Regions from separate parts of the Exiguobacterium sp. s21 genome, predicted to be linked through region 1. Evidence: riboswitches for the same ligand, from Rfam matches in the RefSeq annotation. Region 1 holds a riboswitch; each other region holds the start of a gene.
What was found. Region 1 has a riboswitch for thiamine pyrophosphate ahead of KNP06_RS08830 (YkoF family thiamine/hydroxymethylpyrimidine-binding protein). Riboswitches for the same ligand answer to the same signal wherever they lie in the genome.
Positions count from the first base shown of each region.

Region 2: linked by a shared signal. The riboswitch ahead of thiW (energy coupling factor transporter S component ThiW) and the one ahead of KNP06_RS08830 (YkoF family thiamine/hydroxymethylpyrimidine-binding protein) in region 1 are both predicted to bind thiamine pyrophosphate.
Region 3: linked by a shared signal. The riboswitch ahead of thiT (energy-coupled thiamine transporter ThiT) and the one ahead of KNP06_RS08830 (YkoF family thiamine/hydroxymethylpyrimidine-binding protein) in region 1 are both predicted to bind thiamine pyrophosphate.
Region 4: linked by a shared signal. The riboswitch ahead of tenA (thiaminase II) and the one ahead of KNP06_RS08830 (YkoF family thiamine/hydroxymethylpyrimidine-binding protein) in region 1 are both predicted to bind thiamine pyrophosphate.

Region 1 covers NZ_JACSLF010000006.1:81,490-88,675, reverse strand. Annotated here, with positions in the region: gene KNP06_RS08845 (SMP-30/gluconolactonase/LRE family protein) at 1-671, shown strand, start outside; gene KNP06_RS08840 (hypothetical protein) at 684-947, shown strand; gene KNP06_RS08835 (GTP-binding protein) at 1,049-2,242, shown strand; TPP riboswitch at 2,305-2,405, shown strand; gene KNP06_RS08830 (YkoF family thiamine/hydroxymethylpyrimidine-binding protein) at 2,485-3,078, shown strand; gene KNP06_RS08825 (ECF transporter S component) at 3,071-3,646, shown strand; gene KNP06_RS08820 (ABC transporter ATP-binding protein) at 3,639-4,970, shown strand; gene KNP06_RS08815 (energy-coupling factor transporter transmembrane component T family protein) at 4,967-5,701, shown strand; gene KNP06_RS08810 (DUF1643 domain-containing protein) at 5,717-6,304, opposite strand; gene KNP06_RS08805 (lytic transglycosylase domain-containing protein) at 6,339-7,031, opposite strand; gene KNP06_RS08800 (CPBP family intramembrane glutamic endopeptidase) at 7,110-7,186, shown strand, end outside.
Region 2 covers NZ_JACSLF010000003.1:244,986-252,171, forward strand. Annotated here, with positions in the region: gene KNP06_RS05895 (hypothetical protein) at 1-641, shown strand, start outside; gene KNP06_RS05900 (aminoglycoside phosphotransferase family protein) at 643-1,611, opposite strand; gene KNP06_RS05905 (hypothetical protein) at 1,654-1,974, shown strand; TPP riboswitch at 1,999-2,097, shown strand; gene thiW (energy coupling factor transporter S component ThiW) at 2,162-2,650, shown strand; gene KNP06_RS05915 (hypothetical protein) at 2,715-2,981, shown strand; gene KNP06_RS05920 (GNAT family N-acetyltransferase) at 2,976-3,455, opposite strand; gene KNP06_RS05925 (YcxB family protein) at 3,437-3,937, opposite strand; gene KNP06_RS05930 (VOC family protein) at 4,031-4,429, shown strand; gene KNP06_RS05935 (LTA synthase family protein) at 4,543-6,372, shown strand; gene KNP06_RS05940 (VOC family protein) at 6,391-7,186, opposite strand, start outside.
Region 3 covers NZ_JACSLF010000002.1:272,792-279,977, reverse strand. Annotated here, with positions in the region: gene KNP06_RS03915 (Asp23/Gls24 family envelope stress response protein) at 1-102, opposite strand, end outside; gene rpmB (50S ribosomal protein L28) at 356-544, shown strand; gene KNP06_RS03905 (thiamine diphosphokinase) at 603-1,190, opposite strand; gene thiT (energy-coupled thiamine transporter ThiT) at 1,190-1,762, opposite strand; TPP riboswitch at 1,839-1,939, opposite strand; gene rpe (ribulose-phosphate 3-epimerase) at 1,959-2,615, opposite strand; gene rsgA (ribosome small subunit-dependent GTPase A) at 2,617-3,501, opposite strand; gene pknB (Stk1 family PASTA domain-containing Ser/Thr kinase) at 3,546-5,483, opposite strand; gene KNP06_RS03880 (Stp1/IreP family PP2C-type Ser/Thr phosphatase) at 5,489-6,223, opposite strand; gene rlmN (dual-specificity RNA methyltransferase RlmN) at 6,232-7,186, opposite strand, start outside.
Region 4 covers NZ_JACSLF010000003.1:199,749-206,934, reverse strand. Annotated here, with positions in the region: gene KNP06_RS05650 (DUF2194 domain-containing protein) at 1-105, shown strand, start outside; gene pelF (GT4 family glycosyltransferase PelF) at 102-1,520, shown strand; gene pelG (exopolysaccharide Pel transporter PelG) at 1,501-2,949, shown strand; TPP riboswitch at 3,011-3,115, shown strand; gene tenA (thiaminase II) at 3,198-3,872, shown strand; gene thiM (hydroxyethylthiazole kinase) at 3,869-4,657, shown strand; gene thiD (bifunctional hydroxymethylpyrimidine kinase/phosphomethylpyrimidine kinase) at 4,657-5,493, shown strand; gene thiE (thiamine phosphate synthase) at 5,465-6,103, shown strand; gene KNP06_RS05615 (SDR family oxidoreductase) at 6,127-6,759, shown strand; gene KNP06_RS15295 (hypothetical protein) at 6,960-7,186, shown strand, end outside.

The DNA.
Region 1 (7,186 bases):
TCGGCTTGAAAGACGGCATCTATGAATGGGACGAGGGATCGAAGCGACTCGATAAACTCGTCGAACTCGATGACCCGGAAGGTGATCTTCGCTTCAACGACGGAAAGGCCGACCCGTACGGACGAATCTTTGCCGGGACGCTTCATCTCAACGACGAGAAGAACGAGGCGACGCTCTATCGCTTGAACCGTGACGGCACGACCGAGGTCATGCTCAGTGAACTGACGCTGTCGAACGGTCTGACATGGTCTCCGGACCACTCGACGTTCTACCATATCGATACACCGACCGAGACGGTCCGCAAATACCCGTACGACTTGAAAACAGGAACACTCGGGGATGGGGAAGTCGTCATCGATTTCAAAGATGAGGAAGGATTCCCGGACGGTATGACATCCGATGAAGACGGCTTTTTATGGATTGCCCACTTCGCGGGCGGATGCGTCTCGCGCTGGAACCCGAAGACGGGTGAAAAAGTGCTCGAGGTGCTCGTGCCGGCCCCGAACGTCACGTCATGCTGTTTCGTCGGTGATGACTTGAAACAACTTGCCATCACGACGGCGCGCGAAGGAATGGATGACGCGGCGCTCGAGGCCCATCCGGACGCAGGTTCGGTCTTTAAAATTGATACAGATGTGAAAGGGATGCCGCTCTATCGGTTTGGTCGATAAGGAGGTACGAAGATGGTAAAACGATTGCTCGTTCGTGCGGGAATCGGTTTGGCGCTCGCGGCGGTCGCCCGGGTCGGGATTCAAAAGCTGTTGGAAGCGAACCGGGAAGACGATCATACGTATTTGAATCCGCGGTGGGATGAGACGCCGAGTGTGGATGCCGATAAGGACGCGGATGAGGTCGGTCTGACCCAGCTCGACTCGATTTATCGAGCCGAGTGGCAGGCGAACGCCTATCCACGCTCAGAGGCCGAACGCAAGGCGTTAGAAGAATAGGCAGGAGAACACGTCCGGAAACGGGCGTGTTTTTTTCTTGACAGACGTCACCGACCCGTCATCATCTAAAAAGTAATCATTACGATTTAGGTGTGGGTAGAATGAGACGAATCCCGATCACCGTGCTGTCCGGTTATTTAGGAAGCGGTAAGACGACACTATTAAACCACATATTGAACAATCGGACGGGCAAGAAATACGCCGTCATCGTCAATGACATGAGCGAGTTGAATATCGATGAGCGATTGATTGAACAGGGCGGTTTTTCAAGGACGGACGAAAAGTTGGTCGAACTATCGAACGGCTGCATCTGTTGCACGCTCCGTGAGGACCTGCTCGAGGCGGTAGCAGAGCTTGCGAACGACCGGGACCTCGACGGAATCATCATCGAGTCGTCCGGTATCTCAGAGCCGATCCCGGTCGCCCAAACGTTTACATATGCCGATGACGCCCTCGGCATCGATTTGACGAGCCGAGTCTATATCGATGCGATGGTGAGCGTCGTCGATGCGTTTCGGTTCTTAAAAGATTTCAACTCAGGCGAGTCGCTCCATGAACGCAAGCAGGCGATTGAGGCGACAGACGTCCGCGAAGTCGTCGACCTGCTCGTCGAACAAGTCGAATTCGCCGATATCATCGTCTTGAACAAGGCGGATCGCGTGAACGAGACCGAACTCGGCGAGATGACCGGACTGTTGAAGGCGCTCAACCCGACCGCGAAGCTGTTGACGTCTGTCCATGCGAACGTGGAATTGACCGAGCTGTTGGATGTCAATTTGTTCGATTTCGAACAGGCGATGCATGCGGCCGGGTGGATTCAAGAACTTGAGACAGATGTGCACACGCCGGAGACGGAAGAATACGGCATCAGTTCATTCGTCTATCGTCGGCGTCGGCCGTTCCACCCGGAGCGTCTCCATGCCTGGATCGAGGCGTTTCCGGAAGAAATCGTCCGCGCGAAAGGGTTCTTATGGATTGCTTCCCGGAACGACCTCGCCTGTCTGTTTTCACAAGCGGGCTACGCCTCGACGCTCGAACATGCCGGGCGCTGGCTCGCGACGCTTCCGGAAGATGAGCGTCGTCACATGTTCGCGGCCGAACCGGAACTCGCCGCCGACTATGTCGAACCGTACGGGGACCGACAGACGGAGCTCGTCTTGATCGGGCAGCGGATGGATCGAGCCATCATCGAACAAGAGCTCGATCACTGTCTGCTGACAGATGAGGAGATGGCGCTGGATTGGTCGACGCTCCGGGACACACTTCCGGGGAACGAGGTCGTCACGTTCTCATAAGACCGTTTACAAAATGAAAGCGGTCGTCTATACTGATTCTTGCATGAACAACCGCATACATTGGACTACACTAGGGGTGCTTCGGCTGAGATGTGAGCATGGCTCCAATCCCTTATGACTCGATCCGGGTAATACCGGCGTGAGGAAGTGTGGCACTTTTTCTAATGGATTAAAATTGGACGAGTGGCCGCATTCTCATGGATGCGGCTTTTTTGTGTACACATAATAAGGGGGAATAGAACATGAACAAACAATGTGGAACGAGCCCGATCGTCGGGTTCCGCTTTACACTGAGCCCGATGACGACTGATTTCGTGAGCATCATCAAAGGGGCGTTGAAGGAGACGGATTTACAAAACGTCTGGCGACATACCGATGACGTGTCGACGGTCATCCGTGGACGAAGTGAGCATGTATTCGATGTGGCTAAGGCCGTGCTGTCACACGCGACAAAGACAGGGGAACATGTGTCGATGAGCGGGACGTTCTCGGTCGGGTGTCCAGGGGATACGGCCGGAGATGAAGTGCTCGTTGTGTCGAGCGAACCGCTTAATGGTCCCGTCGGTCCGCAATATATCTCCTCACAGTTCGCGCTCTATCCGCTCGGTGATGACGACTATATGGACATCATCTACGAAGAAATCGCTTTTGCGAAAGAGCGAAGTGTCTTCAATGACTCGATGCATTACGCCTCAGGTATACATGGGGACATCGAGCCGGTGTTCGCTTTCTATGAGGCGACGTTTGAACGCGTCCGACAGAAGACAAGCCACGTCGTCATGACGGTGACGTTCAGCGTGAACAGTCCGTCACATGAGGGACGTATGGATGCTTAAATCGTGGAAGTTAAAAGAGATCGTCTTGTTGTCGATTTTATCGGTCGTGTTCGCGGTGGTCTATTTGGCGTTCGTCCATGCTGGGAACTTGTGGGCCGGTCTGATTGGACCAATCGCCTACGAATGGATTTTTGGGATATGGTTCATCGTCTCGATTATCGCAGCTTATATCATTCGCAAGCCTGGGGCTGCATTCTTGTCCGAAGTGCTTGCGGCGACGATTGAGATGATGATTGGCAACGCCATCGGACCGCGCATCATTTTAGTCGGGATCGTTCAAGGGATCGGCGCCGAAGCGGCGTTCGCTTTGACGGGTTATAAACGCTATGATCTTTGGGTGCTCATGCTCGCCGGATTCAGTGCTGCTGTGACAAGTTTCGCATATACGTACGTCATGGGAGGGCTCAATGCCCTCAGTCCGACATATGTAGCTACGATGTTCGCACTACGCGCAACGAGCGGGATGTTGATTGCTGGTCTGGGCGGTAAGATTTTGAGCGACTTGTTGCTTCGGACGGGCGCGCTTGATGGGTATGCTCTCGCGCGACAGGACCGTATGCATGATTGAGGCAGAACATCTGACATTTCGTTATCCGAACAAGAAATGCGATGTCTTGACGGATATCACACTACGTCTAACAAAAGGGAGAACGGTCATTACAGGGGCAAGTGGTTCGGGAAAATCAACATTGCTCGCTTTGATGAATCGTCTCTATCCGGACAATTGTGATGGCATCGTGACGGGCAGATTGCACTTGTTCGATCGCTCTTATGATACGTATGAAGCTGGCGAAGTGAACCGGCGCGTCGGAACGGTCTTTCAGGACCCGGACAGTCAGTTCGTCATGCAGACGGTCGAAGAAGAATTGATTTTCACGCTCGAAAACTTTGCCGTCGCGAGAGACGAGATGATGGCCCGTGTCACCACAATGTTAGAGGCGTTGCATTTGACCGATTATCGTCACCGTACCATTCATGACCTATCGGGGGGTGAGAAGCAGCAAATTGCCGTCGCTTGTGCCTTGATTGGCCGTCCCGAGTGGCTCCTCCTCGATGAGCCGCTCGCTCACCTCGATCCTGAGACCGCCCATCATTTCGTTCGTTGGCTCGACGGCGTCGCACAGACCGTAAACGTTGTCGTCATCGAGCATCGGCCATACATATGGGGTGATTTTTTTAACCGACAAATAAAGCTCGTGAGTGGGCGCATCGACTATGATGGACCGTTCATCGTCCGACCAGATTATGCGTTCTCTCCAATTAAAGTTGAACGAGGAAAGGAAATGTTATTTCACATACCGGAATTAAAACGAAAAACATTTCAATTAGCAGCGAGCGAGTTAAAGGTCGCTGAGGGTGATCTCATTGCGGTGCTCGGTCGAAATGGTAGCGGAAAGTCGACATGGCTGCGAAGCCTAGCCCGGAAACATCGTGAAGTCGGCCTCGTCCCGCAATCACCGGCGCATCTATTCGTTACGAATGATGTGACCCGAGAACTCGCATATGGCCATAATCGCCCGATTGAGGACGTCTTAACGCGGCTCGGGCTCGAATCAGTGCGTGACCACCATCCACTCTCCCTTAGTCACGGTCAAAAACGAAGGCTCGCCATCGGAGTGATGATGCTGTCTAATAAACAACTGATTGCGTTTGATGAACCGACTGCCGGACAAGACGAGGTATCGCTTCGTGCGCTCTATGACTTAATGGTCGAACGAACACGATCCGGCCAGACGATTTTGTTTGTGACGCACGACCTCAGCTTCGCGCGGATTGCGAACACATATTATTTGATGTGTGACGGCGACTTGAGTGGGCCATATGACGCTTCACTCTGGGATGAAAAAGAATTACTACGCACCCACGGCTTATTGATGGTGGAATCGCGATGACATTTCATGAGATGAACCCGACGATTAAATTTCTGACCGTGGCATGTCTCATGTTCGGTCTCGCCTTCATGTATAACCCTTGGACACCGCTTGCTGTTTTTCTCGGAACAGTTACACTTCAAACGCTATTCTCTGCTGTGAGCTGGAGAAGATGGGGGGTGTTCATGATCCCATTCTTATTCACCGCGCTCGGGACATTGTGGACGACGCTCGTCTTTGGAAAGCAATCAAGCGGAGATGTCGTGTTCAAGCTGTTTGGCAATGATGTGACCGATGAGAATGTGATGCTAGCAGCGACGCTCTCCTTACGTGTGTTGGCATTTACAGCCTTGTCGCTTCTGTTCACGCTGACGACGGACCCGAAACGGTTCGTCTACAGTTTGATGCAACAAGGAAAGCTGTCACCAAAAATCGCATATAGTGTCTTCGTCGGTTTTCGTTTCTTTCCGATTCTAAAAAAAGAACTGATGCAGCTGTATGAAACGCATGCGTTACGAGGCGTGCGTTTGGAGACGAGACTCGATCACATCCGCCACGTCCCCAAATTAATCGTTCCGCTTCTTGCTGGATCGATCCGCCAAGCGGAACGAATCGCGTTCTCGATGGAAGCACGTGGGTTTACGGGGGAACCTCGAGCGACGTACGAGGTTGTGCCCGTCACCAGGAACGACTTTCTGTTGGCGTCGCTTTTGCTCCTATTGTTTGGAGTGAGCGTATGGATTGGCATATAAACGAAACAAGACGACTCACTCGGAGTCGTCTTGTTTCGTCTCTTTTACGATTCTAAATTTCGGTTTGATCGATTCGTTATTGAACGCCTCGAGCACGGTGTTCTCGTTGGCCATACGAATCTGTTGCGGCTCGCCTTTGGAAGTCGTGCCGATACAGAACATATGCGCCTCATGATCGGCAAAGAGCGCCTTATACGGGGTGGCATGATGCATCAAGCGTCCCGGAGAGCCCCAGCCGACGATAATCATACCTCCGCTCGCCTCGACCTCGTCGAGCGTTTCCTCAACGTAATGAAAGTTGACTTCGTCGAGTTGCGATTCGACGTACGGCAGATTGTCATTGATGGCGAGTGTCGGGACGAGGCTGATGACGCGCATCTCACGGATCGGTTGATCGAGATGGTTCCGCATGAGCATATACGCCCGCTGCGTTGTCGTACCGGACAAGAAAGCATCGCTCATCCGGGGCGAGTAGATGATGACGGCACAGATGACGCCGTCGACGACATCTGTGAATTCGTACGAACGCAAGTAGCGCTTCGTCTTGTCCTCATTGAAGACCGACTTGACACGAATCGTCACTTCCTCGATATGGGTGTTCATAAGGTTTCCTCACTTTTAATCAAATAGTGCCGGGTCAGACCCAGCCTGCGAACCATTCCAAGTAGCGGATTGTGTAGCGCGCGACACTTTGGGTTGCCGACGCCTTGTCATCCGGTAAATAAGACACATCGGTTTGATATGACTCATAAAACGACATCACATCATTGACATACTGTTCACTGCGATTGTACTCGAAGATGGCGTTTCGAATCGAGTCCGTCGTGTCTGTCTTCGTCCCGCCGTGCTCGCTCAAATAGTAAGCGGCCGTATGGGCCGAGTCGACGAGACTGTGCGGGTCGGCTTTGCCATCATTGTTGCCATCGCGTCCGAGACCGCCGTACTGTTCGATGAGCGCGAGATCCGTCAAATCGACTTCGTCCTCAGGGACATCGCCTTTTTGATCGTCCGTGTCATATTGCCAACCGAGCCACGTCCGCGGCATGAATTGGAACGGTCCGATCGCCCCGACCGATGAACGCATCGATGAACTGTGGGAGAAAATCGTCTCGACGCGATGGACGGCGGCAAGTAAGCGCCAATCGACGTCATACGTGGCCGCGGCATCCTCATACACATCGCGATGGACGGACGGGACGCCATGGTCCCCGTAATAGGCCCGGTACAGGGCGTTGTTCACTTTATCATGTTGACCAAACCAGCCGATTGCGCCGAGGCACAGCACGATCACAAGCATGAGACCGGTCAGTCGCAAAATCAATCGTTTCAAGATTCCGCCTCCTAGCTTTCTAGACAATACCCGAATAGTGTAGCATATAGCTAACAGGAAGGACAGGAGTGGATATAGATGCTCGAACAGGCCGTCTTTACCATCATTCTCATGTATTTGTTGATCGTTCAATTGTTCAACGCCCGGTTGATGAA
Region 2 (7,186 bases), on a different contig from region 1:
AAGACATCACCGCTTGGACGCGAGAAGATTTTAAGGACGTCTTCGACCAATACGAAAAAGTAGCGCCGCTCTTGACGGCACTCGAGAACGATGGACTCACCCCGTTCCGCGAGACGTTCGAGCACGTCGTCATCGCCGGCGACGGCATCCATCATACATACGCCGATATCCATCCGTTCAAACTCGACGACGGCACTTATGCCACCATCTATGAGAGTGAAAATGGAGACATCGCCAACGGTCCCGAGTCGGTCGCGCCACTGTTTTGGCAAGAGGCGTCGTTCCTCCAATTCGTCGAAGAGATCGAGAAGCGAAAATATGGGGCGAGTGCCCCACCGACGGACGTCGTCCTGACCGAAGGCGAGTTTCAGGCGCTCTATAACCGCCACGCCTACACATCCGCGCTCATCGTCGAGCTCGATGAATGGGGCGTCCAAGTCACGCGTGACCCGCTCGAGAACGTCATCATCGCTGGGAACGGGGTCAAGGAAGTGAAGGCCGATTTGATCGTCTTTGAAGTCGAGGGTGGCTACGCCATCGTCTATGACCGAGACGGTGAGATCTTCAAAGGACCGGAGTCGATTGCTCCGCTGTTTTGGAGCGAGACGGATTATGAAAACCTACTCGAGAAACATGAATGACTTATGGGAAGCGTCGTTTCAAGTCCCGGTACTCGAGTAGCAAATTGAGCCATTGCGCCGGCTTATCGCTCGACTCAGCTACATCGTACCGGTACTTCGTCACATATACATGCCACGACAAGGCACGATAGACGCAACCGAGCTCTTCGGCGATCAATAGATGACGCCAAAGTACGTCCTTGGGTGCGACGCCGCTCCACGCTTCCAAGTAAACCGTACGCATCGTTTGAATCTGTTCATACCAGGCGACCTCGTCTTCTTCCGGCAATAAGTCGTACAGCGCGTTCCAAAACACGCGCACGCTGAAAAACGGATGCGTGACGGTCGCGTCGCCCCAGTCGAGGATACACAAATCATTCGTCCGTTCCCGCCAGAAGATGTTGCCGCCGTGCAAATCACCGTGCTCGAGACTCATCGGCATCCCAATCGCCAGCTCATCGCACATCGCGATCAATTCATCTTGAAGCGCGAGCATGGCCTCGGCTTTGTATTGCTCGAGCCCGGCGCAGAGCTCAGGTAAATACGCACGGATTTCGTCCTTCAACTTGTCCGGTCGGCGGTCCGGGATGCCGTAAGACAAGCAGGTCTCGATCTGGTCGATCTCCTGTCGCTGCAGCTGTGCGTATTGACGCAACGCCGCTTCGTATCGACTCACGTTAGGTCGTTCACGTAACGCCTCACCGCCGATGTCTCGCATGAGTAACCAATGCTGAGCGAACTCGATGGCGATGACGTCAGGGATGAGACCCGGATGCCGCTCGGCTAGAAGCGCCGTCAGTCCGGCCTCGCCACGGCTGATGTCGGTCACCGCTTTGGCATAGTAACGTTCCTCATCGAGCGCGCCAACAAGCAAGTACGTCAAATCGGTATCTTTGATCACGTGCCACCTCGCATTCGGCACGTTTGCCTCAATCCATCGTTCGAACCGTTCACGAAACGATCGGTCACGCCATGGGATTGCCTGTCTCATCCTGTTCACCCTTTCTTTCATCATCTCCTAGGAGGAAACGATATGGACGTTGTATATTACTCATACCCGGTCGATGCCATCTTGTATATGTATTTAGGGGCGACGGCCGTTGTCAGTCTTCTCATTGGTCTGCTCGTCTGGCGTCTGTTCAAGCGACGGGATGTCGCCTTTTGGACCACGCTCGTGCTCAGCTTCATCGGGGTCTCGCTCTCGCTCGTTTGGTTTCAACAGGCGTCCGTCGCCGTGTTCATGGGGACACTCCCGTGGTTGATCAATCTCGTCTTCTCCCTTTTGTTGTACGGTCTGTTCGTCGGCATCATCTATGTCACGTTCCGACCACGAAAGCTCGACCGCGTCCAATGACGGTATGCTATACTCATGTTAATAAACGACCACTAGGGGAGCCTTCGGGCTGAGACGGCATGCGCCGGACCCTTCGAACCTGATCTGGCTCATACCAGCGTAGGGAAGTGGTGTGGGATTCGTCTGTCTTTCCACGCCACTTTTCCACTTGGAGAAGTGGCGTTTTCATTTTGAAAGGAGACTATCTATGCGTATTCAACAACTCACTTGGATGGCGATGCTCATCGCCATCGCCGTCATCGGTTCCCTGTTCATCTCGATTCCGACCGGTGTCGCCCGTGCCTATCCGATTCAACATATGGTGAACGTCATCGCCGCCGTCACCGTCGGGCCGATCGGGGCCGTTCTCGTTGCGTTCGTGACCGGAATCGTCCGTGTCATGACCGGTACCGGGTCGCTCTTGGCCTTTCCCGGAGGTATGATTGGGGCGCTTTTGGCCGGGGTCTTCTATATGAAGACGAACCGCGTCGCCTTCGCCGCATTTGGTGAAGTCATCGGGACCGGCCTCATCGCTTCGCTCGTCGCCGTCCCGTACGCCAAGGTGTTGATGGGGACCGAGTTCGGGGCGCTGTTCTTCTTCCCAGCCTTCCTTGCCTCGAGTGTGACTGGGGCCGTGCTCGGCTGGATCGTCTTGGCTCGGGTCAAGCAATTACGACCGCTCACGGTGAAACGATAAATAGGAGTTCCCCCCGCTGAAAAAAATGGTAAAATCAGGATAACACATACTGGGAGGTCATTTCTTGAATCGATTGACGCTATTATTGGCGGCCACCGCTTGCCTGTTCATGTCCGGTCTCTTGTACACGCTCGAACGCATCGCCACGTTCACCCGCTGGAATGCTCAGATTGCGACAGGCACGTTTTCCAGCGAGCCGATGTTCGTCGATGTGCTGCTCCAAAACGTGTTCATCTCGATTTTCGGAGTGGCCGCGATCGTTCTCTTTTTCAAAGCGGGCAGTGCTGTCCAAAATACAACGTCCACAAAAGCAGGGACAGCCGACTCATGACGGCTGTCCCTGCTTAACGTGATACACCCAAATCTCTTCCCCGTTTGCCTCATCAATCAGGCCACTGTCGACAAATCCCCCCTTCGCATAGAACCGTTTTGCCGGTTCGTTCATCGGATGCAAACTGAGGATGAGGTCATCGACATCGAAGCGTTCTTGCATCCACTGAATCGCAAGTTGTAAACATGTTGAACCGATACCTTTCCCTTGCTCTGTCACATCGATCATAAATCGATCGAGCCAGATGTAACGCTCCACCTTGTTCTCTGCCCCAATCATCATGAAGCCGACGGGATGATCATCGCGACAAAGTGCATAGCACTGCCACGCATATTTGACATCGGTTTCCATCTCGCGGAGCGATTCGGCGTTTGTTTCGATAAAGCGAGCTTGGTCAGAAGCGACGGTCAAGGCGACAACAGCCTCCCGGTTCGTGTCATCGACAAGTTGAATCGTCAGCGTATCGGCAGCCATCGGCGCACCTCTTCCATGTCCAGTCCGCGCTTCGGCAAGATATAGGCGCTGACCGAGGAGTTGTATAGATACACATAATCGTCCTCCTCGACGACTTCCTTGATTCCTGCCCATGACACACGCGTCTCGCCGAACTCATTTAAATCGCGCAGACCAGTCTCCTCCAAATCCATCGTGTGGGGACCAATCATACCTTCGTTGCTGCGTTCGTCGATGAGACGCCGCGTCTGCTTCCGGACGTGCCGTTCAAAGTATTTCGGATAATATAGGAACCACAGAACGCTCGCGATTCCGTATATCCCGTACAGCCACCAGTCCGTCTCTTGGAGCCACGTCGCCAGCACGAAAGCAGCGCCTAAAAAGATAAGTGGTCCGATGATTCGCTGCAGGAGAATCATTCGCTTTCCGGTCTTCGAACGTTTAATATGGCTCAAGTTGAACCGGATATAGTCGTCTTCTGTCAATTCGTATTGGATTTTCATCATCATTCCCTCCTCGGTGTCCTATACGTCTCACGTGAAGAAAAGTTCCGTTCAGAACGTTGATTCGATACACTAAAACAAAGGAGTGACATCATGAAACAAATCCATCACATCTGTATTCAAACACCCGACTATGAGGCGTCCAAACAATTTTATGAGGCGCTCGGCTTCGAGCTCGTTCAAGAGTCGCCCGACTTTCATACGCGCGCGTACAACAGCTGGCTCAAACTCGGTGACTTTTATATCGAGCTTCAAACGGCAAAAGTCGACGAGACGTTGTCGCCTTATTCGAAGCACGTGGCCGGCCCGGTCCACTTCGCGCTTTATGTCGATGACCTCGAAGCGGAAGTGAGACGGCTAGAATCACTTGGCGTGACGTTCCTACCAAAGCACGGCGGGAACATTTACTTCGTCGTTGACGGTCATTTGAGTAAATTAAAAGCTCCGGAAGGCACGATTATCGAGCTCCGGGACACGTTTGTCATCAAGTGAGGCGCTGCCTCGCTTTTTTTATTGCCAAAATCGCACACCCTCATGTTTTTCGCCGTCTTCGAACAGGTACAAGACAAAGAACACACTTTGTCCGTACCGTTTGGAGGCCTTTCATGAAATATCTCGATTATTGGAGTTACTTATCGCTCTCCCTCGCCAAGCTGTTCCTCTTCAGCCTGTTGACCGCGAGCGCGTTCGACCTACCTTTTCTATTCATCAACCTCGCGACCATCTTGATGATGACGAGTTGGGCGCTACTCGTAAAATCGCAGACACGTCGCTGGATTTTGTTCGCGTCGCTGTTTCTGCACAGCACGCTACTCATCTCGGACGTCTGGTACTACCGCTATTTCGGTAACTTGCTGTCGGCCGCCTTGCTCTCTGACATCGGCCAGATGGGAGACGTCGGGGGCGGCTTTCTGACACTGATTCAAGCTCCTGACTTCATCTTGTTCACAGATTTGCTCGTCTACGCGGCTGTCCTCCTCTATATGAAGCGACACCCCATCACGGAACCGAAACGTCTCGGTCGCCGTTTGGCGGTCGCCGGTTTTCTTGTCGGCTTCATCGTCTTTACCGTCCCGACCGTCGTTCATTACGCCGAAACAGATCACCGGAAAAGCTCGATTTCGAACATGCGCGAGTATTATCAGCTCGGCTTTTGGGGCTATCACGGCCTCGATGCATTCCGCGGCCTTCAGGACGCCCTTCATCTCGGTGACGACCTGACAGAACGGGAGCGCAACCAAATCGAAGCGTTAGCGACCGAACCAGTTGAGACCACAGCCGATACGAACGTCATCGTCGTCCAACTCGAGTCGTTCCAAGCGTCCGTAATCGGTCAGACGGTCAACGGTCAAGAACTGACACCGAATCTGAATGCGCTTCGTGATGAGATGCTGTATTTCCCGAATTTCTATCATCAGACTCACGAGGGACGGACGTCTGATGCGGAATTCACCGTCAACGCCTCGCTCTATCCTGTCAAATCAGGTTCGGTGTATACGCAGTATGCGACGAACACGTTTGACGCCTTGCCTGAGCAGTTACGACGAGCCGGCTATGATACGGCCGCGATGCATGCGTTCGACAAGGAGTTTTGGAATCGTGCCAACTTCTATGAGCAAATTGGCTACAACCACTTCTTCCACCAAAACGATTATCCGGCCAATCCGGTCATCGGTATGGCCGTCGGCGACAAGGAGTTCCTGACGACATCGGTCGACCACTTGGACACGTTGGAAGAGCCGTTCTATTCCTTCATGGTCGCGTTGACGAGCCATACGCCGTATGAGATTCCGGACGAGGAGAAACGGTTGGATCTATCGGAATACGAGGACCCGCTCCTCCAAGACTATTATCATACCGTCCACTACAGCGATGCCGCCGTCGGTCTCATGATTGAACGACTGAAAGCCAACGGAACGTGGGACGACGCCTTGGTCGTCTTTTATGGCGACCACGACAGCGGATTGACCGCTGCCGGTGACGAGATGGCTATAAAAGCAGACGCCGACTCCACGGTCGAGTTGTTCCAGCTTGACCGCTCCGTCCCGTTATTCATCAAACCGGCCGGGCTCAAACGAGGTCAGACGGTGCAGGCGAGCGGCGGGCAAGTCGACCTGGCCCCGACCATCCTCGATTTGCTCGGCATGACACCGACGTACATGCTTGGAAGTTCGCTTCTCGACGATGAGCCCAATTTGACCGTGTTCCGGAATGGCTCCTTCCGCTACGACAACCTCTATTTCGTCCCGGATTTGACGGAGCCGGTTGGCAGCGGCATGTGTTATTCGGTCGAGACCGGTGATGACTTGCCGCTTCAAGCATGTGAGCCGTATATTGACGAGGCCGCCGAACAGCTTCGCTTATCCGATACAATGATTGAGAAAGACGCCCTGTCCGACTTCACACAACACGACAAACAAGCCGCCCCGAACTAATCGGGACGGCTTGTTTTGTTAGTAGACGTTTCGTAACGCCTTGACGTCGATTTTCTTCATCGGCAAGAACACCTCGGTCACTCGTGCCAATTGTTCCTTTGTTCCGGTCGTCAGCATCTCTTCCATCTCCCACGGCACGATTTGCCAGGAGACGCCATACCGGTCTTGGAGCCAGCCGCACTGTTCCGCTTCCGAGACGGCCGACAGTTTGCCCCAGTAGTCATCAATCTCGGCTTGTGTCTCACAAAACGCGATCAGCGACTGCATCTCGTTGAAGGCGAATTGATGATTTTCCGCGCTGTCCATGGTGACGAACTCGCGTCCGGACAAGACGAAACGGGCATAATTGAGTTTTCCTTCCAACTCTGGGCCGTCTGTCGCCTCGTAACGGATCAGATGGTCTTCGAGCACATAAGAATCCGGAAAGGTGGAGATCCAGTCGTTCATCGCCGCCTCGGCCCGACCGAAGACGTCTCCGACGAACAAGAAGCACGGGGTCACGGTCTGGATGTCCATCCCGCCGCTATGCATGATTTGCCACGAGACACCGTGCTTGTCTTTCAACCAGCCGTAGCGCTCGCTGAAATCATACGTGTCGAGCGGCATGAGTACATCGGACCCGTCCACAAGTTTGCCCCACAACGTCTCGACTTCTTCCGACGTCGGGAACGTGACCATGTACGAGATAGACGGGTTACGCTCCTTCAGCGGACCAGCCCCGAGTAGTTGAAAGAATTGTCCCGCCAGCGAGACGGTCACAACCGTCGTCTCACCCGAAGGCGTATCGCTCAGTTTCGTCGTATAGTCGACGAAT
Region 3 (7,186 bases), on a different contig from region 1:
CACAACGCCGAAACATTCCATCGCCGCACCGCCTGCGAGTGTTGCGACCACGTCGTTCGTGATGTCAATATTGCCATATGTTGTCTTCATTTCAATTGCCATATGGAGTAGCCTCCTTCATTCGGAATGATACCTTCACTACATTCTACAATAAGTACCTAGTTATTAAAAGAACCTGCTCCATAAACTCGGTCAATTGTAGCCGTAACCCTCATTCATTATTAAAATCCTTTCCAGTAATGTCAAGTTTTTTTCTTGTCATCCTATGATTTTCTAGTTGCATCGTGAAAAAACCCGTGCTAATATAAACGAGTGTCTATTAGGACGAACCCACATAAAAAAGGAGGGGAAACGCATGGCACGTAAATGCTACGTAACAGGTAAATCACCTAAATCAGGTAACAACCGTTCGCACGCACTCAACAAGACAAAACGCACTTGGGGTGTAAACGTACAAAAAGTTCGTATTCTCGTTGACGGTAAACCTAAACGAGTTTGGGTTTCAGCTCGCGCTCTTAAATCAGGTCTCGTTGAACGCGTATAATTTTTATACACGAACGAAATAAATCCCAGCGGCATTCGCCGATGGGATTTTTTTGTGTTCATTTTTTGATATACAGCACGAGCACCGTGCCTTCATGCACAATCAAATCCGCTGATTCGCCGGCCCACTCGTTCGAGATTGTGAGCGCCTCATGGCTGACGACATCGTGGTGGTCGAGCGGATATTTGACGCCACGGATTGACACGTTCGCCCGTTTCCACGGGACGAGCGACAAATAGTGATCGTCTTGACGCGGGAGCTCGTGACGCCCGGTTCCGACAAGACGAACGGTTTGCCCGGCCGTGAACAAACACATCTCTGGATACGCCTCGAGCAGCCCAATATTACCGAGCGTCATGTCGAGGCGTCCACCGAGAGCGCCGTACACGAGCATCTCCGTCGCCCCGTGTCCACGGGCCGCCTCGAGCGCGATCTCAAGGTCGGTCACATCTTTTTCAGATGGGTAACGGACGGCGTCGATCGGCACTTCGCCCGTGAAAGAGTCGAAATCGCCGACGACGAGATCCGGGTTCAGCCCGTGGTTCAACAGTGTCTCGTACCCCCCGTCGACGCCGATGATGTAATCGACGTCACGAGGGAGTCCCGAGATTGGTTCCGGGCTGGCCGCCACGATCAGCACCCGCATTAGCGGACGTCCCGGGTCGCGAGCGTGGCGAAACGTGGTGCCGAGACGAACAAGAGAACGAGGACGACGGCCGACACGAGGAAGGACGGCAACATATACGTCATGTTATAAGCAAACGAATAGGCGACGACCGGCCCTTCCGCATACTCGGCGAAGAAAACGATCCCTGATAAAACGTGGGCGCCGTAGCGAAGCAAAGAACCGAGGAGCGCCCCGAGCACCAAGTAGACGACGAGCGTCTTTTTCGCCTCGTCCTTGGCGGCTCGTTTCACTTGTCCGGCGAACAGTCCGGCCATACCGACGACACCATAAGCGAATGTGTAGTCGAGCAGGAACTGGACCGGCGTGAAGATGTAAGCCCCGAACAGCAGTTGCAACGTTCCGACGAGCGCTCCTGTCGCCAGTCCTCCTTTTAATCCATGGCGGTACGCCATCACGAAGATTGGCAACATCGCCAGGCTGATCGATCCACCCTGCGGCATCCGGAACGGGATGAGCAAATCAAAGATCAAGCCGAGTGCGGCGAACAATGAGATTTCAATGAGCGCCTGTAGTTTTAAACGTTGTTTCATCTTATTCCCTCCTAATTATATGAGCGAACGACAAAAAGCAGCATGACGTAAACGCCATGCTGCTATCGAGTAGCAACGTGCATTTTCGCCACATCCCTACGTCCGTGTGAACGGAACAGGTTCAAAGGGTTAGCAAATGCCTCTCAGCCACAGAATGTGACACCCCTTGCGACAATATTTGTTGTTCTATTGACGATTATACACGAGATGCGTGACGAATGCTATCGATTGCGTCTTTATAGCTCGGCTCGTTATAGATGGCTGAGCCAGCCACGAGCACATCAGCTCCAGCGTCGATGCATAATTTCGCCGTCTCTGCGTTGACACCGCCGTCGATCTCGATTTCAAAGTCGAGACGACGCGCTTGGCGCATCTCGCTCAGCGCTGCAATTTTCGGGACGACCGATTCGATGAATGCCTGGCCCCCAAAGCCAGGGTTCACCGTCATAAGGAGCACCATGTCGACGTCACCGAGCACATGTTCAATCGACGACAGCGGCGTATGAGGATTCAAGACGACACCACACTTGGCGCCAGCCGCTTTGATTTGTTGCAACACGCGATGCAAATGATTCGTCGCTTCAACGTGGACGGTGACGATGTCTGCCCCGGCCTTGATAAAATCTTCGACGAACCGTTCGGGCTGGTCGATCATCAAATGGACGTCTAACACCATGTCCGACTTCTTCCGTAAGCTCGCTAACACCGGTAGGCCGATTGAGATGTTCGGGACGAATTGACCGTCCATGACGTCAAAATGGATGTAATCCGCTCCAGCCTCTTGGACCGCCCTCACTTCTGCCTCTAAATTGGCGAAGTCCGCCGCTAAAATCGATGGTGCAATTTTAATCATGTCAGTACCTCCGTTGTCTATCGTTTAACTCTGCCATAAACGTAACATAATTCTCATAGCGGGTGGAAGCGATTTCTCCAGCTTCGACGGCCGCTTTGACGGCACAACCTGGTTCGTTCAAATGGGCACAACCGCGGAATTTACAGTCATCGTGCCGCTCGACGAACTCAGGGAAACACCAGCGCATCTCTTCGACTTCGAGTTCTTCTGGGAACTCGAGGCTCGAGAAACCAGGCGTATCGGCCACGAGCCCGTCGGCAAGCGTGATCAGCGTGACGTGACGCGTCGTATGCTTACCGCGCCCGAGTGATTTCGAGATTTTCCCGGTCGCAAGTTCAAGCTCAGGTGCGACCGCGTTCAAGAGCGAGCTCTTGCCGACCCCGGTCTGTCCGGCGAATACGCTCGTCTTCTCCTTAAACGACCCACGAATTTGTTCGATTCCCGATCCGTCCTCGGTCGACGTCTCGATGACCTCATAGCCGATCGAACGGTATAAGGCCGCTGCTTCATGAATCTTCTCCCGTTCCGACTCCGTCAACAAGTCCATTTTCGTCAAAACGATAATCGGATGGACTTGCTTCGATTCAATCAAGACGAGGAAACGGTCGAGCAGATGGAACGAGAACGCCGGCTCTTTTACCGAGAATAACAAGAACGCTTGATCGATATTGGCGATTGGCGGACGGACGAGATGGTTCGACCGCTCGTCAACAGCCAATATATAACCGGTACCATCCCCTTGGTCTTGGATGTCGACATCGTCGCCGACGACAGGTGAGATGTTCCGGTTTCGGAAATTGCCGCGGGCGCGACAACGGATCTCTTGTTTCTCTTCCGTCATGACGTCATAAAACCCGCCTTGTAATCGAATAATCGTACCTTTCATTCCATTACCTCCTTAGAAAAAGAGGCGACGCGCACGCCACCTCTTCATTGTGATTCTTTTGCTTGTGCGTAAGTCACCGTATCCGTGCGAACAACTTCGCCATCGACTTCAATCGTCGCGGTTCCGACTTCGTCCGGTGCGATGACGAGCGTATACGAGTAAGTCGTCGTCTCCGTTATCTTATCACGCAACACCTCGACTTCGCCACGGGCATCGACCGTCCGAATGACGACTTCGAGCGCTTCAGCCTCTTCCCCTTCGGGCGGCGGCTCGATTTCGACGTTGACTTCCCGTTCGATTGAGACGTCGGTCGGTTCGACCCCTTGTGACACGATGACGGTCAGTTCCGTCCCCGGGTCGACTGCCGTTCCTGCCGTCGGGAGTTGGCGGATGATTTGATTTGCAGGAACACTCGTTGAATACTCATCACGTTTGACGATTTTCAAGCTATTCTGTTCGGCATACGTCGTCGCTTCCTCGAACGTATAGCCCGCCAAGTTGGCGAGTTCGATTTTATTACTGCCGGTCGAGACGACAAGCGTCACCGTCTCTTCAGATGGGACGACCTCGTTGCCTGGGGCGATCGATTGGGAGATGACATCCCCGCTATCGACCGTCTCGGATGCCTCCGACTGAATCTCGATATCCGTGAACTCAAGATCTTTGAGCGTCCGTTCGGCCGACGACTGGGACAGTCCTTCAACATCCGGCATCTCGACCGTCTCTTTTCCGGCCGAGACGACGATTGTCACGGTCGTCCCACGTTTCGGCTTCCGTCCGGCTTGCGGTGTCTGCGAGATGACGTCGCCAGCGGCAATGTTGTCACTTGCCCGTTCAGTTGCCTCGACGACAAAACCGGCCGTTTCGAGCTCGGTCGTCGCCTCGTCGCTCGTCATGCCGACGACGTCCGGGACGACGGCACGGGACATCTCGTCAGCAATGACGTAAGCCCCGATCCCGCCACCAATCAACAGGAGCGCAAGCAAGAGCCAAAGCCACCACTTCTTCTTCCGTTTCGGTTTGTCTTTCACAGGTTCACTTACTGCGACCGGTTGCTCGGGCGCCTCTTTGACGTTTGGCTCATCCGGTACGACTGGCGCCATGACGAGCGTCTGATCAAACGCATCTTGCTCAGCGTTCGACCGCTTCGGTTCATTCGCACGTTCTGAATCAAGTGACGTCATGCAATCTTTTTTGAACGCGGCGACCGAGGCATGACGTGCGCCCGGTGACTTCGCGAGCGCCTGCATAATACAGTTCTCGAGCGCTTGCGGGATGTTCGGGTTCAAATCCATCGGTCGAATTGGGTCGTCTTGCAGATGCTGCAGCGCGACGGCGACCGGCGTCTCGCCGATGAACGGCACCCGGCCGGTCACGAGTTCATAGAGCACGGCGCCGAGCGAATAAATATCTGACTTCTCATCGGCGAACTTTCCGCGCGCTTGCTCCGGGGAAAAGTAGTGGACCGACCCGAGGACCGACATCGTATGGGTCAGCGTCGCGTTCGACATGGCCACCGCAATCCCAAAGTCCGTCACTTTGACGTTGCCGCTCTGATCGATCATCATGTTTTGCGGTTTGATGTCCCGATGAATGATTCGATTCGCATGGGCATGGTCGATCGCATCACAAATCTGTCCCATGATGCGAAGCGCCTCGTCGACAGATATGTACTCTTCTTGCAAATATTGTTTCAGCGTCATCCCGTCGACATGTTCCATGACGATGTAATAGATGTCGCGTTCGTCTCCGACGTCGTAAATGGCGACGATATTCGGATGGTTCAGACTCGTCGCCGCATGGGCTTCTCGTTCAAACCGGCGTATAAATTGTTCATTATGCGAGAATTCAGATCGCAACACCTTGATGGCGACGGTTCGGTTTAAAATCTCATCGTGAGCCCGGTAGACATTTGCCATGCCGCCGCTGCCGATTTGCTGTTCGATCCGATAACGATCGTTGATTCGTTCTCCACTTCGCATCGGATTCATCCTCTCTTTCTATCTGTGAACTGGACGAGGGCAACAGTGATGTTGTCACTCCCACCCAAACGGTTGGCTCGATCGATCAATTGATCCGCCTTGACGTCCGCCGAGACGGGGCGTTCCAAGACTTGCTTGATCTCGTCATCGGTCAAATGCGTCGTCAAGCCATCCGTACAGATTAAAATCGTGTCAAACTCGGGTTCGGCAAACACTTGCAGATCAGGTTCGACATGCTCTTTCGAGCCGATCGCACGGGTGATGATATTACGTTTCGGGTGGACGCGTATCTCTTCCTCGGTCAACTCCCCGAGCTGCTTCAACACGTTCACGTAGGAATGGTCTTCTGTCAACTGCTGAAGTTTATCGTCACGCAAGGCATACACACGACTATCCCCAACGTGGACGATGACGATCGTCTCGTCGTGCCAGCAGACACCGGCGATCGTCGTCCCCATCATGAGCAGGTTCGCTTGTTTCGAGAAATCGAGCACTTGCTCATTGGCCAGTTCCACGTTGTGGCGAAACCAATTCTCCATCTCCATCGGTGAGGCCGGAAGCGTCGGGAAGGCACGACGAAACTGCTCGATGACGAGCTGACTCGCGACCTCCCCGGCTTCATGCCCTCCCATACCGTCGGCCACGAGTGCGATCCCGGCGTGCTCGTCCCCTAAAATCAAGACGGCATCCTCGTTTTGCGCCCTCACTTGCCCCCGGTCGGTTCGGTATGCTAATTCCATCTTCCTGATTACCTCGTTTCTTGTTCGCGCTCCTTCGCTCGAAGCTGCCCACAAGCCGCATCGATATCCGAACCTTGTTCGCGACGAATCGTCACGTTCACTTTTCGGTCTTTGAGCACTTTTTCAAAGGCAAAAATTTGTTTACGTGGTGTGCGGACGTAGTCGCGCTCGAGCACGTGGTTGACTGGAATCAAGTTGACGTGACATTTGACGCCTTTCAACAAGTCCGCCAACTGATGGGCGTGTTCTTCCGTGTCGTTGACACCACCGAATAAACCATATTCGAACGTGATGCGGCGACCACTCTTCTCTGTATAGTAGTTGACGGCTTCCATCAACTTATCCAAGTTGTAGGCACGGTTGATCGGCATGAGACGAGTCCGAATCTCTGTCGTCGGCGCGTGAAGCGAAATGGCGAAGTTGATGCGCATCCCTTCATCGGCGAACTTGTAAATCTTCGGTACAATCCCACTCGTCGACACCGTAATATGGCGTGAACCGATGTTCAAGCCGTCATCGTGGTTGACCGTGCGCAAGAAGCGCATCAATTCGTCGTAGTTATCGAACGGTTCGCCGATACCCATGACGACGATCGAGTCGACTCGCTCTCCGCTCGCGTCGAGCGCGCGTTGGACGTCGAGGACTTGCGCCGTGATTTCACCGGCTTCTAAGTTACGTTTCAAACCGCCGAGTGTCGAGGCACAGAATGTGCAACCAATCCGGCAGCCGACTTGTGTCGTGACACAGACCGAGTTGCCGTACTCGTGACGCATGAGCACCGTCTCGATCGAATAACCGTCTTGAAGCTCGAACAAGAACTTGATCGTGCCGTCCTGTGATTCTTGACGGACGAGTTCTTTCAACGTCGTCAATTGGAACGCCGCGTCTAATTTCTCGCGGAGCGGTTTAGAGACGTTCGTCATATCGTCGAACGATGTCACACGCTTGACGTACATCCAGTCA
Region 4 (7,186 bases), on a different contig from region 1:
TTTGACTTTGGGACGGTCGAACAATGGGAAGCCGACCGTCCGCTCTACCTCGTCGAACTGACATCGGCGAACGCTGAAATCGCCATCAAGGGGGAAGCGCAATGAGAATCGGACTCGTATTAGAGGGCAGTTATCCATACGTGAGCGGAGGCGTCTCAAGTTGGACGCAGACGTTGATTGAGGCGATGCCCGAAGTGTCGTTTGAAATCATTTCGATTCAACCGACAGAGAAGCGTCCGGAAGAGATGAAATATGTGTTCCCACCGAACGTTTCAGGGATCACCCACTTGTATTTGAGCGACTTGGGTGAGCGGGCGAAAGGGCGATTAAAGTGGGGCGCTGAGGACGAACAGAACGTATCGGACTGGCTCATGTTGAAAAGTCCGAACCGGCAAGCGCTTCGTTTGCTTGGGAAAGAAGTGCCTTCAAGTCAGGCGTTTTTCGCAAGCGAGTTCTTTTGGAAAAATGTCAAGGCGGCCTACGCCGAGGAAATGAACGGAGGTTCGTTCATCGACTATTTCTGGATGTGGCAGAGTATGTACACTCCGATTTTACGGGTGCTCCATCAACCGCTCCCGAAAGTCGACCTCGTTCATTCCGTGTCAACGGGTTATGCCGGTGTGGTCGCGTCCTACATGAAAGAGACGCAAGGGATTCCGTTCATCTTGACGGAGCACGGCATCTACTCGCGGGAACGCGAAGAGGAGATTCTACAGTCGTATTGGATTCCAGCGCCGTATAAGCCGAGGTGGGTCCGTTTCTTTCACCATTTGTCGCGTGAGGCCTATAACGCGGCCGATGAGATCATCACCTTGTTCGAGCGGAACCGCGAATATCAGGAGTGGATTGGCGCCCCGAGCGAGAAGACGAAAATCATCGCCAACGGCATCGCCGATCGACAAATCCAGGCGACGGTCGACCGTCCGGAGCACGATCTCTTTCAAATCGGGGCCATCGTCCGCTTGGTGCCAATCAAAGATTTGAAGACGATGATTTACGCCGCCAAGATTTTGCAGGAGCGGCATCGTCTGTTCAAGCTGACGATCATGGGACCGCTCGATGAGGATGAGGAATATGCGGAAGAGTGCCGGTTGCTCATCGAACAGAGCGGGCTGACCGATTATGTCGAGCTCGCTGGAAAGGTTGATGTCCAAGCCTATTTGCCGAAGTTTGATTTACTTCTGTTGACGAGTATCTCGGAAGGTCAACCGCTCGCGATTCTTGAAGGCATGGCAGCCGGCATCCCGTGGGTCGCGACCGATGTCGGGGCTTGTTCCGAGCTCCTGTATGGACGAGAAGACGACCCGTTCGGTCCAGCCGGGTTTATCGTGCCCCCGGTTCATCCGGAAGCGGTCGCGGACAAGGTCGAGTGGATGATGGATTATCCGCAGGAGCGGATGCGTTTCGGTAAGAACGGGCGGGAGCGGGTCCGCCAATACTATCGTCTCCAACAAGTCGTGGACCGCTACAAAGCCATCTATGAAACGAGGAGGGAACAGTATGGCGGGCATCGGGTTTAAGCTGCAGAAGTTGTTCCAAGAAGACTACTATTCGTCCAGGTTGAAGGCGTACACGTTCTCGGGCCTCGTCACATCCGGACCGTGGTTGATCGTCATCTTGGTCGTCGGGACGATTCAATTGTTGGCGTTCCAAATGCCGACGTTATCGCTCGCCGAACGGACGCTTTTCATGATCTCGGTCTCGTACGCGTTCATCTTCTCGCAAATCTTGTTCAGCTTCCAACAGCTCGTCGTCACCCGATATGTGGCGGACTTGTTTTACGAGAAGAAAGCGCATGAGATTTTCCCGGTCTTCACCGGGATGCTCAAAGTGACGATCCTCGCCGCGACGATTCTGTATAGTATCTTTTGGCTATTGTCGCCGCTCGATTTTCTGTACAAACTGACGTTGTTCGTTTTATTCATGACGATCAATGTCATCTGGGTCATGTTCTTGTTCTTGAGTGCCGCCAAGTATTATCAAGCGGTGGCCTATAGCTTCTTGCTCGGCGGACTCATCTCGGTCGGGAGCGTCTATGCGATTAGCCGTCTCATGGTCAATCCGTCGAGTCTCGAGCTGTTGCTCGGTTTCACGGTCGGGATGATTGTGACGTTGTTCGGGTTGTTCTTCGCGATGCTCCGGACGTTCCCGCTCCGTTACGCGGTGAAAGAGTTCTCGTACTTCAAGTACTTCGACCGCTATCCAGACTTGTTCGCCATCGGCGTGTTGTACGTGCTCGGGATTTGGGTCACGAATTTCATCATCTGGTTCGGTGAAGGACGCGTCATCATCGCGGACTCGTTCTTGTTCAACCCGTATTATGACACGGCCATCTTTTGGTCGTACTTGACGATCATCCCGACGCAACTCCTGTTCGTCGTCGCCGTCGAGACTCGGTTTTATGAGCGCTATCGCACGTTTTATGGATTGATTAACTACGGCGGGGCGCTCCATCAAATCGAGAAAGCGAAACAGACGATGACGTCGGTGCTGAAAAATGAGTTGATTCGACTCGCGCGGAGCCAAGGCGTCGTGACGTTGTTCGCCATCCTCATAGCAGGCGTGTTCGTCAGTTGGATCGGCGTCCCGGATGAGATCGGTCAAATCTTTCGGATGACGACGCTCGCGGCGTTCGCGAACGCGATGATTCTCATCTTGACGTTGTTGTTGCTCTATTTCGAGGATCGACGCGGGGCATTATTCGTCAACATCTCGTTCTTCACGTTGAATGCGTTGTTCACGCTCTTGCTCTTGCCGCGCGGCATCGATTGGTACGGCGTCGGCTTTGCCGTCAGCACGACAATCACGTTCTTCTTGGCCGGCCTGCGTTTGATCTATTACATGGGCAAAGTCGATTATTACGTGTTCGCGGCCTCGAATCGACGCAAGCTCGGTACCGAACGGTTCTCCCAAATGGGGACGTTGTTGAACCGTCACTTCTCGCGATAAAGGGTTTTCAACAAAGATAAAGACTGATATGATGTGGTCGTAGACGACCGAATTTCATAATGTTTACCACTAGGGGAGTCGCGTGACGCGGCTGAGATGGACGAGGTCCAGACCCTTTGAACCTGATCTAGTTCACGCTAGCGTAGGGAAGTGGGCGAACCGATTGTTCTCGTACACTTTGTGTAAATCCGACGCCGCTTCCGTTATGGGAGGCGGCGTCTTTTTTTATCACAAAGGAGGAGACAAGAATGACATTCACCGCACATCTTCGACAAGAGGCCGATGCCTTGTTTCAAGCCAGCTTTGACCATCCGTTCGTCCGCGAGCTCGGAACGGGTGAACTCGACGAGGCGAAATTTCGGCATTACGTCATGCAAGACTCATATTATTTGAACCAGTTCTCCAAAGTGCAGGCGAAAGGCGCGACCCTCGCCCCGAACATGGAAGTAGCGAGCCGCTTTTTGACGCATGCGCTTCATACGATTGAAGCGGAGCATGCGTTGCACCGTGAGTTTTTCACCTTGCTCGACGTGACGGAGGCAGAGTGGGCAACGTTTGAGCCCGCTCCAACGGCTTACGCCTATGCGCTCCATATGCAACAGGCCGGTCCGACGCTCGGCGACGTGCTCGCGTCGATTTTGCCGTGCTACTGGGTCTATTATGAGATTGGGGAACGAATGAAAGATGCCACACCCGATCATCCGATCTATGCGACGTGGATTGCGACGTACGGTTCGGAATGGTTCCGCGATCTCGTCGAGGAACAGCTTGAACGGCTCGACGTGCTCGCCGGACAAGCGACAGCGGAAGAACGGGTCCGGTATCAACAGCTGTTCTTGAAGAGTTGTTATTATGAACATGCGTTTTGGGAAATGGCGTGGACGCTCGAATCGTGGGATTTACCGGCGGGGGTGACACGATGAAGCGCGACTTATGGGACAAAGTCAGAGCCGAACGGCCACTCATCCATAACATTACGAATATCGTCGTCGCTAACTTTTCGGCGAACGGGTTGCTCGCCATCGGCGCTGCGCCGGTGATGGCGTCAGCCGTCGAAGAAGTCGCGGACATGGCGTCTGCGAGCGATGCGCTCGTACTCAATATCGGCACACTCGATGCGACGACGGAACGTACGATGATTCGAGCCGGACAGGCGGCGAATGAATCGAGCCGGCCGGTCGTCTTCGATCCGGTCGGTGTCGGGGCGACCGCGTTTCGACGTGACGTCGCTACATCCATTTTGCAACACGTCCGCGTGACGGTCATCCGAGGCAATGCCGGAGAAATCGCGACATTGATTGGTCTCGACGCGGCGGCGCGCGGCGTGGACGCTGGGGAAACGCGGGTTGATTTGAATCACATCGCGCGCGCGGCGGCACGACGCTACAACTGTGTCGTTGCCGTGACCGGAGAGACGGATGTCGTCAGCGACGGGGACGCGACGATTGAAATCAAAGGCGGCACCGCAGCGATGGCCCGGACGACAGGGACCGGTTGTTTACTCAGTGCGGTCGTCGGTGCGTTCCTTGCGGTCGAATCCGACGCGTTGACGGCCACGGCGACAGCGCTCGCCGGATATGCCCGGTGCGGCGAACTGGCTACCGCTTTGGCGGACGGACCGGGCGACTTCCCCGTTCATTTCTTGAATGAACTCGGCAAGATGACGGCCGTCGAGTTGCCGAGCGACCGTATTGAGGTGGTGTCATGATGCGGCCGCAAGTATTGACGATTGCCGGTTCGGACTCTGGCGGGGGAGCGGGAATCCAAGCTGATTTGAAGACGTTTCAAGAGCTCGGCGTGTTCGGGACGAGCGTTCTGACGGCCGTCACCGCTCAAAACACTCGTGGGGTGCATGGGGTCGAAGCAGTGTCGCCGAAACTCATCACGCAACAACTCGATGCAATCGGTTCGGACTTTTCGATCGCAGCATGTAAGACCGGGATGTTATTTGATGCGGCGCGCATCGAGGCGGTCGCTACCGGGGTGAAACGTCATGTCTTCAACCGACTCGTCGTCGACCCGGTCATGATTGCGAAAGGAGGGGCCCCGCTTTTACAGGACACGGCGATCGATGCGCTCAAGACCTCCTTGTTGCCACTCGCGACAGTCGTCACGCCGAACGTGCCGGAAGCGGAAGTGCTGACCGGTTTGACGATTCGATCGTTTAATGATCGTCTCGAGGCGGCTCGGCGGATGTTAGCGTACGGTGTGCGCGCGGTTATTTTAAAAGGCGGCCATCTCGAAGGTGAAACTGCCGAAGACTTGATCATGACGGAGTCGGAAGTGTTCCTCCTCTCGGCCCCGCGCATCCAGACGAGCGATACACACGGAACAGGTTGTACATTTTCGGCGGCGCTTACAGCGGAACTTGCCAAAGGTCGTTCCATCATGGAGGCGGCGGTGACGGCGAAGCGGTTCATTCAAAGCGCCATCACCCATGGCCTCGAGATCGGCGCCGGACACGGACCGACGAACCATTGGGCATATGTGGCGTATGGAGAGGAGGGCGTGACGATTGAATCCATCAAGGCGGGCACTCGCTGAACAGTTACGGCTTTACTTCGTATGCGGGACACCGAACACGAAAGACATACTCCAGACGGTCGAAACGGCGCTCCGATGTGGCGTGACATGTTTCCAATTTCGCGAAAAAGGTAAAGAGGCACTGTATGGGGATAAAAAAGAAGCGATGGCGAGAGCGTTGCAAACACTTTGTCGTTCGTATGACGTCGCGTTCATCATCAATGACGACGTCGACTTGGCAGAGCGCATCAATGCGGATGGCGTGCATATCGGGCAAGACGACGCCGATGCCGCACGCGTTCGCGAACGAATCGGTCCGGGCAAATGGCTCGGTGTCTCCGTCCATACGCTCGAAGAAGCGGCTGCGGCGATCGACTATGCGGATTACGTCGGCATCGGTCCGGTCTACCCGACGAACTCGAAAGCAGACGCCGGGGCAGTCAATGGGACGGTGCTCATTCGCCAAGTTCGAGCCATGTATCGAGAGCTGCCAATCGTGGGGATTGGTGGCATTTTACCGGAACATGTCCCGATGATTCGGCAAGACGGGGCGGACGGCGTCGCCGTCATCTCAGCCATCGCTTCTGCACCGGATGTGGCCATGGCCACACGGCGTTTCGCTTGTCTCTGAATTCAAATCGAGGAGGAAGACAGATGAACGTATTTGTAATTGGCGCGAATGGACAGATTGGGAAACAGCTCGTCGAACGATTGCACGAGGAAGGGAAGCATCAAGTCACGGCGATGGTGCGGAAACAAGACCAACTCGACGACTTTACATCGAAAGGCTATCAGGCCGTCCTAGGCGACCTCGAAGGTGACGTGTCGTCACTTGAACAGGCGATGTCTGGCATGGACGTGATCGTGTTCGCGGCCGGTTCGGGTGGTAGCACTGGAGCCGACAAGACGTTGTTGATCGACCTGGACGGCGCGGCGAAAAGTATCGAGGCTGCCAAGAACGGGAATGTTAAACAGTTCGTCATGGTCAGCGCCATGAAGGCGGAAGATCGTTCGGCATGGCCGGAAGAGATGAAACCATACTATGTCGCGAAGCATCATGCGGATCGTCTGCTCGAGGAGAGCGGGCTTACGTATACGATCGTCCGTCCGGGCGCTCTCACAGATGACGCCGGTACCGGCAAAGTGAAGACGGGCGACGTATCGACTGGTGAGATTCCGCGTGCAGACGTGGCGGCCTTCTTGGCACATCTCATTGGTCGTGACGCAGCCCACAATCAAGCGATTGACCTCGTCAAAGGTGACACGGCGATTGAGGACACATTATAAACGAGATGACGACAGCGAGCGGACTTGGTTCCGCTCGCTTTTTGTATGGATGTGTCCGTGAACTCGACAAAGGATTCGCTTCGACCGATAGAGAAAGTAAGAGATGGATTTGTTAGAAGAAAGGGGTCTATCCATGACCGCATTATTTCTCTATATGGCCGTTTACTTGCTTCCGGCTTTTCTATTGAGTCACCTTGCTCTTGACGTATTGGTTCGGTAACGCCGGAATTTTGATTTTCGTCTGTTCGGTCCACTTCATTGTCAAAGTGACGGGCGTCGGGGCGAAGTTACCGAGATGGATTTATCCGTATGCCATTTATTTGCCGCTCGTCCCGGTCGCGTTGACGTTCATCCGTCAAGAGAACATCTTGAACAGTCAGCGTTTCGACCAAGTCGGTGTCTGGATTTATCCTGAGTTCAACGCGTC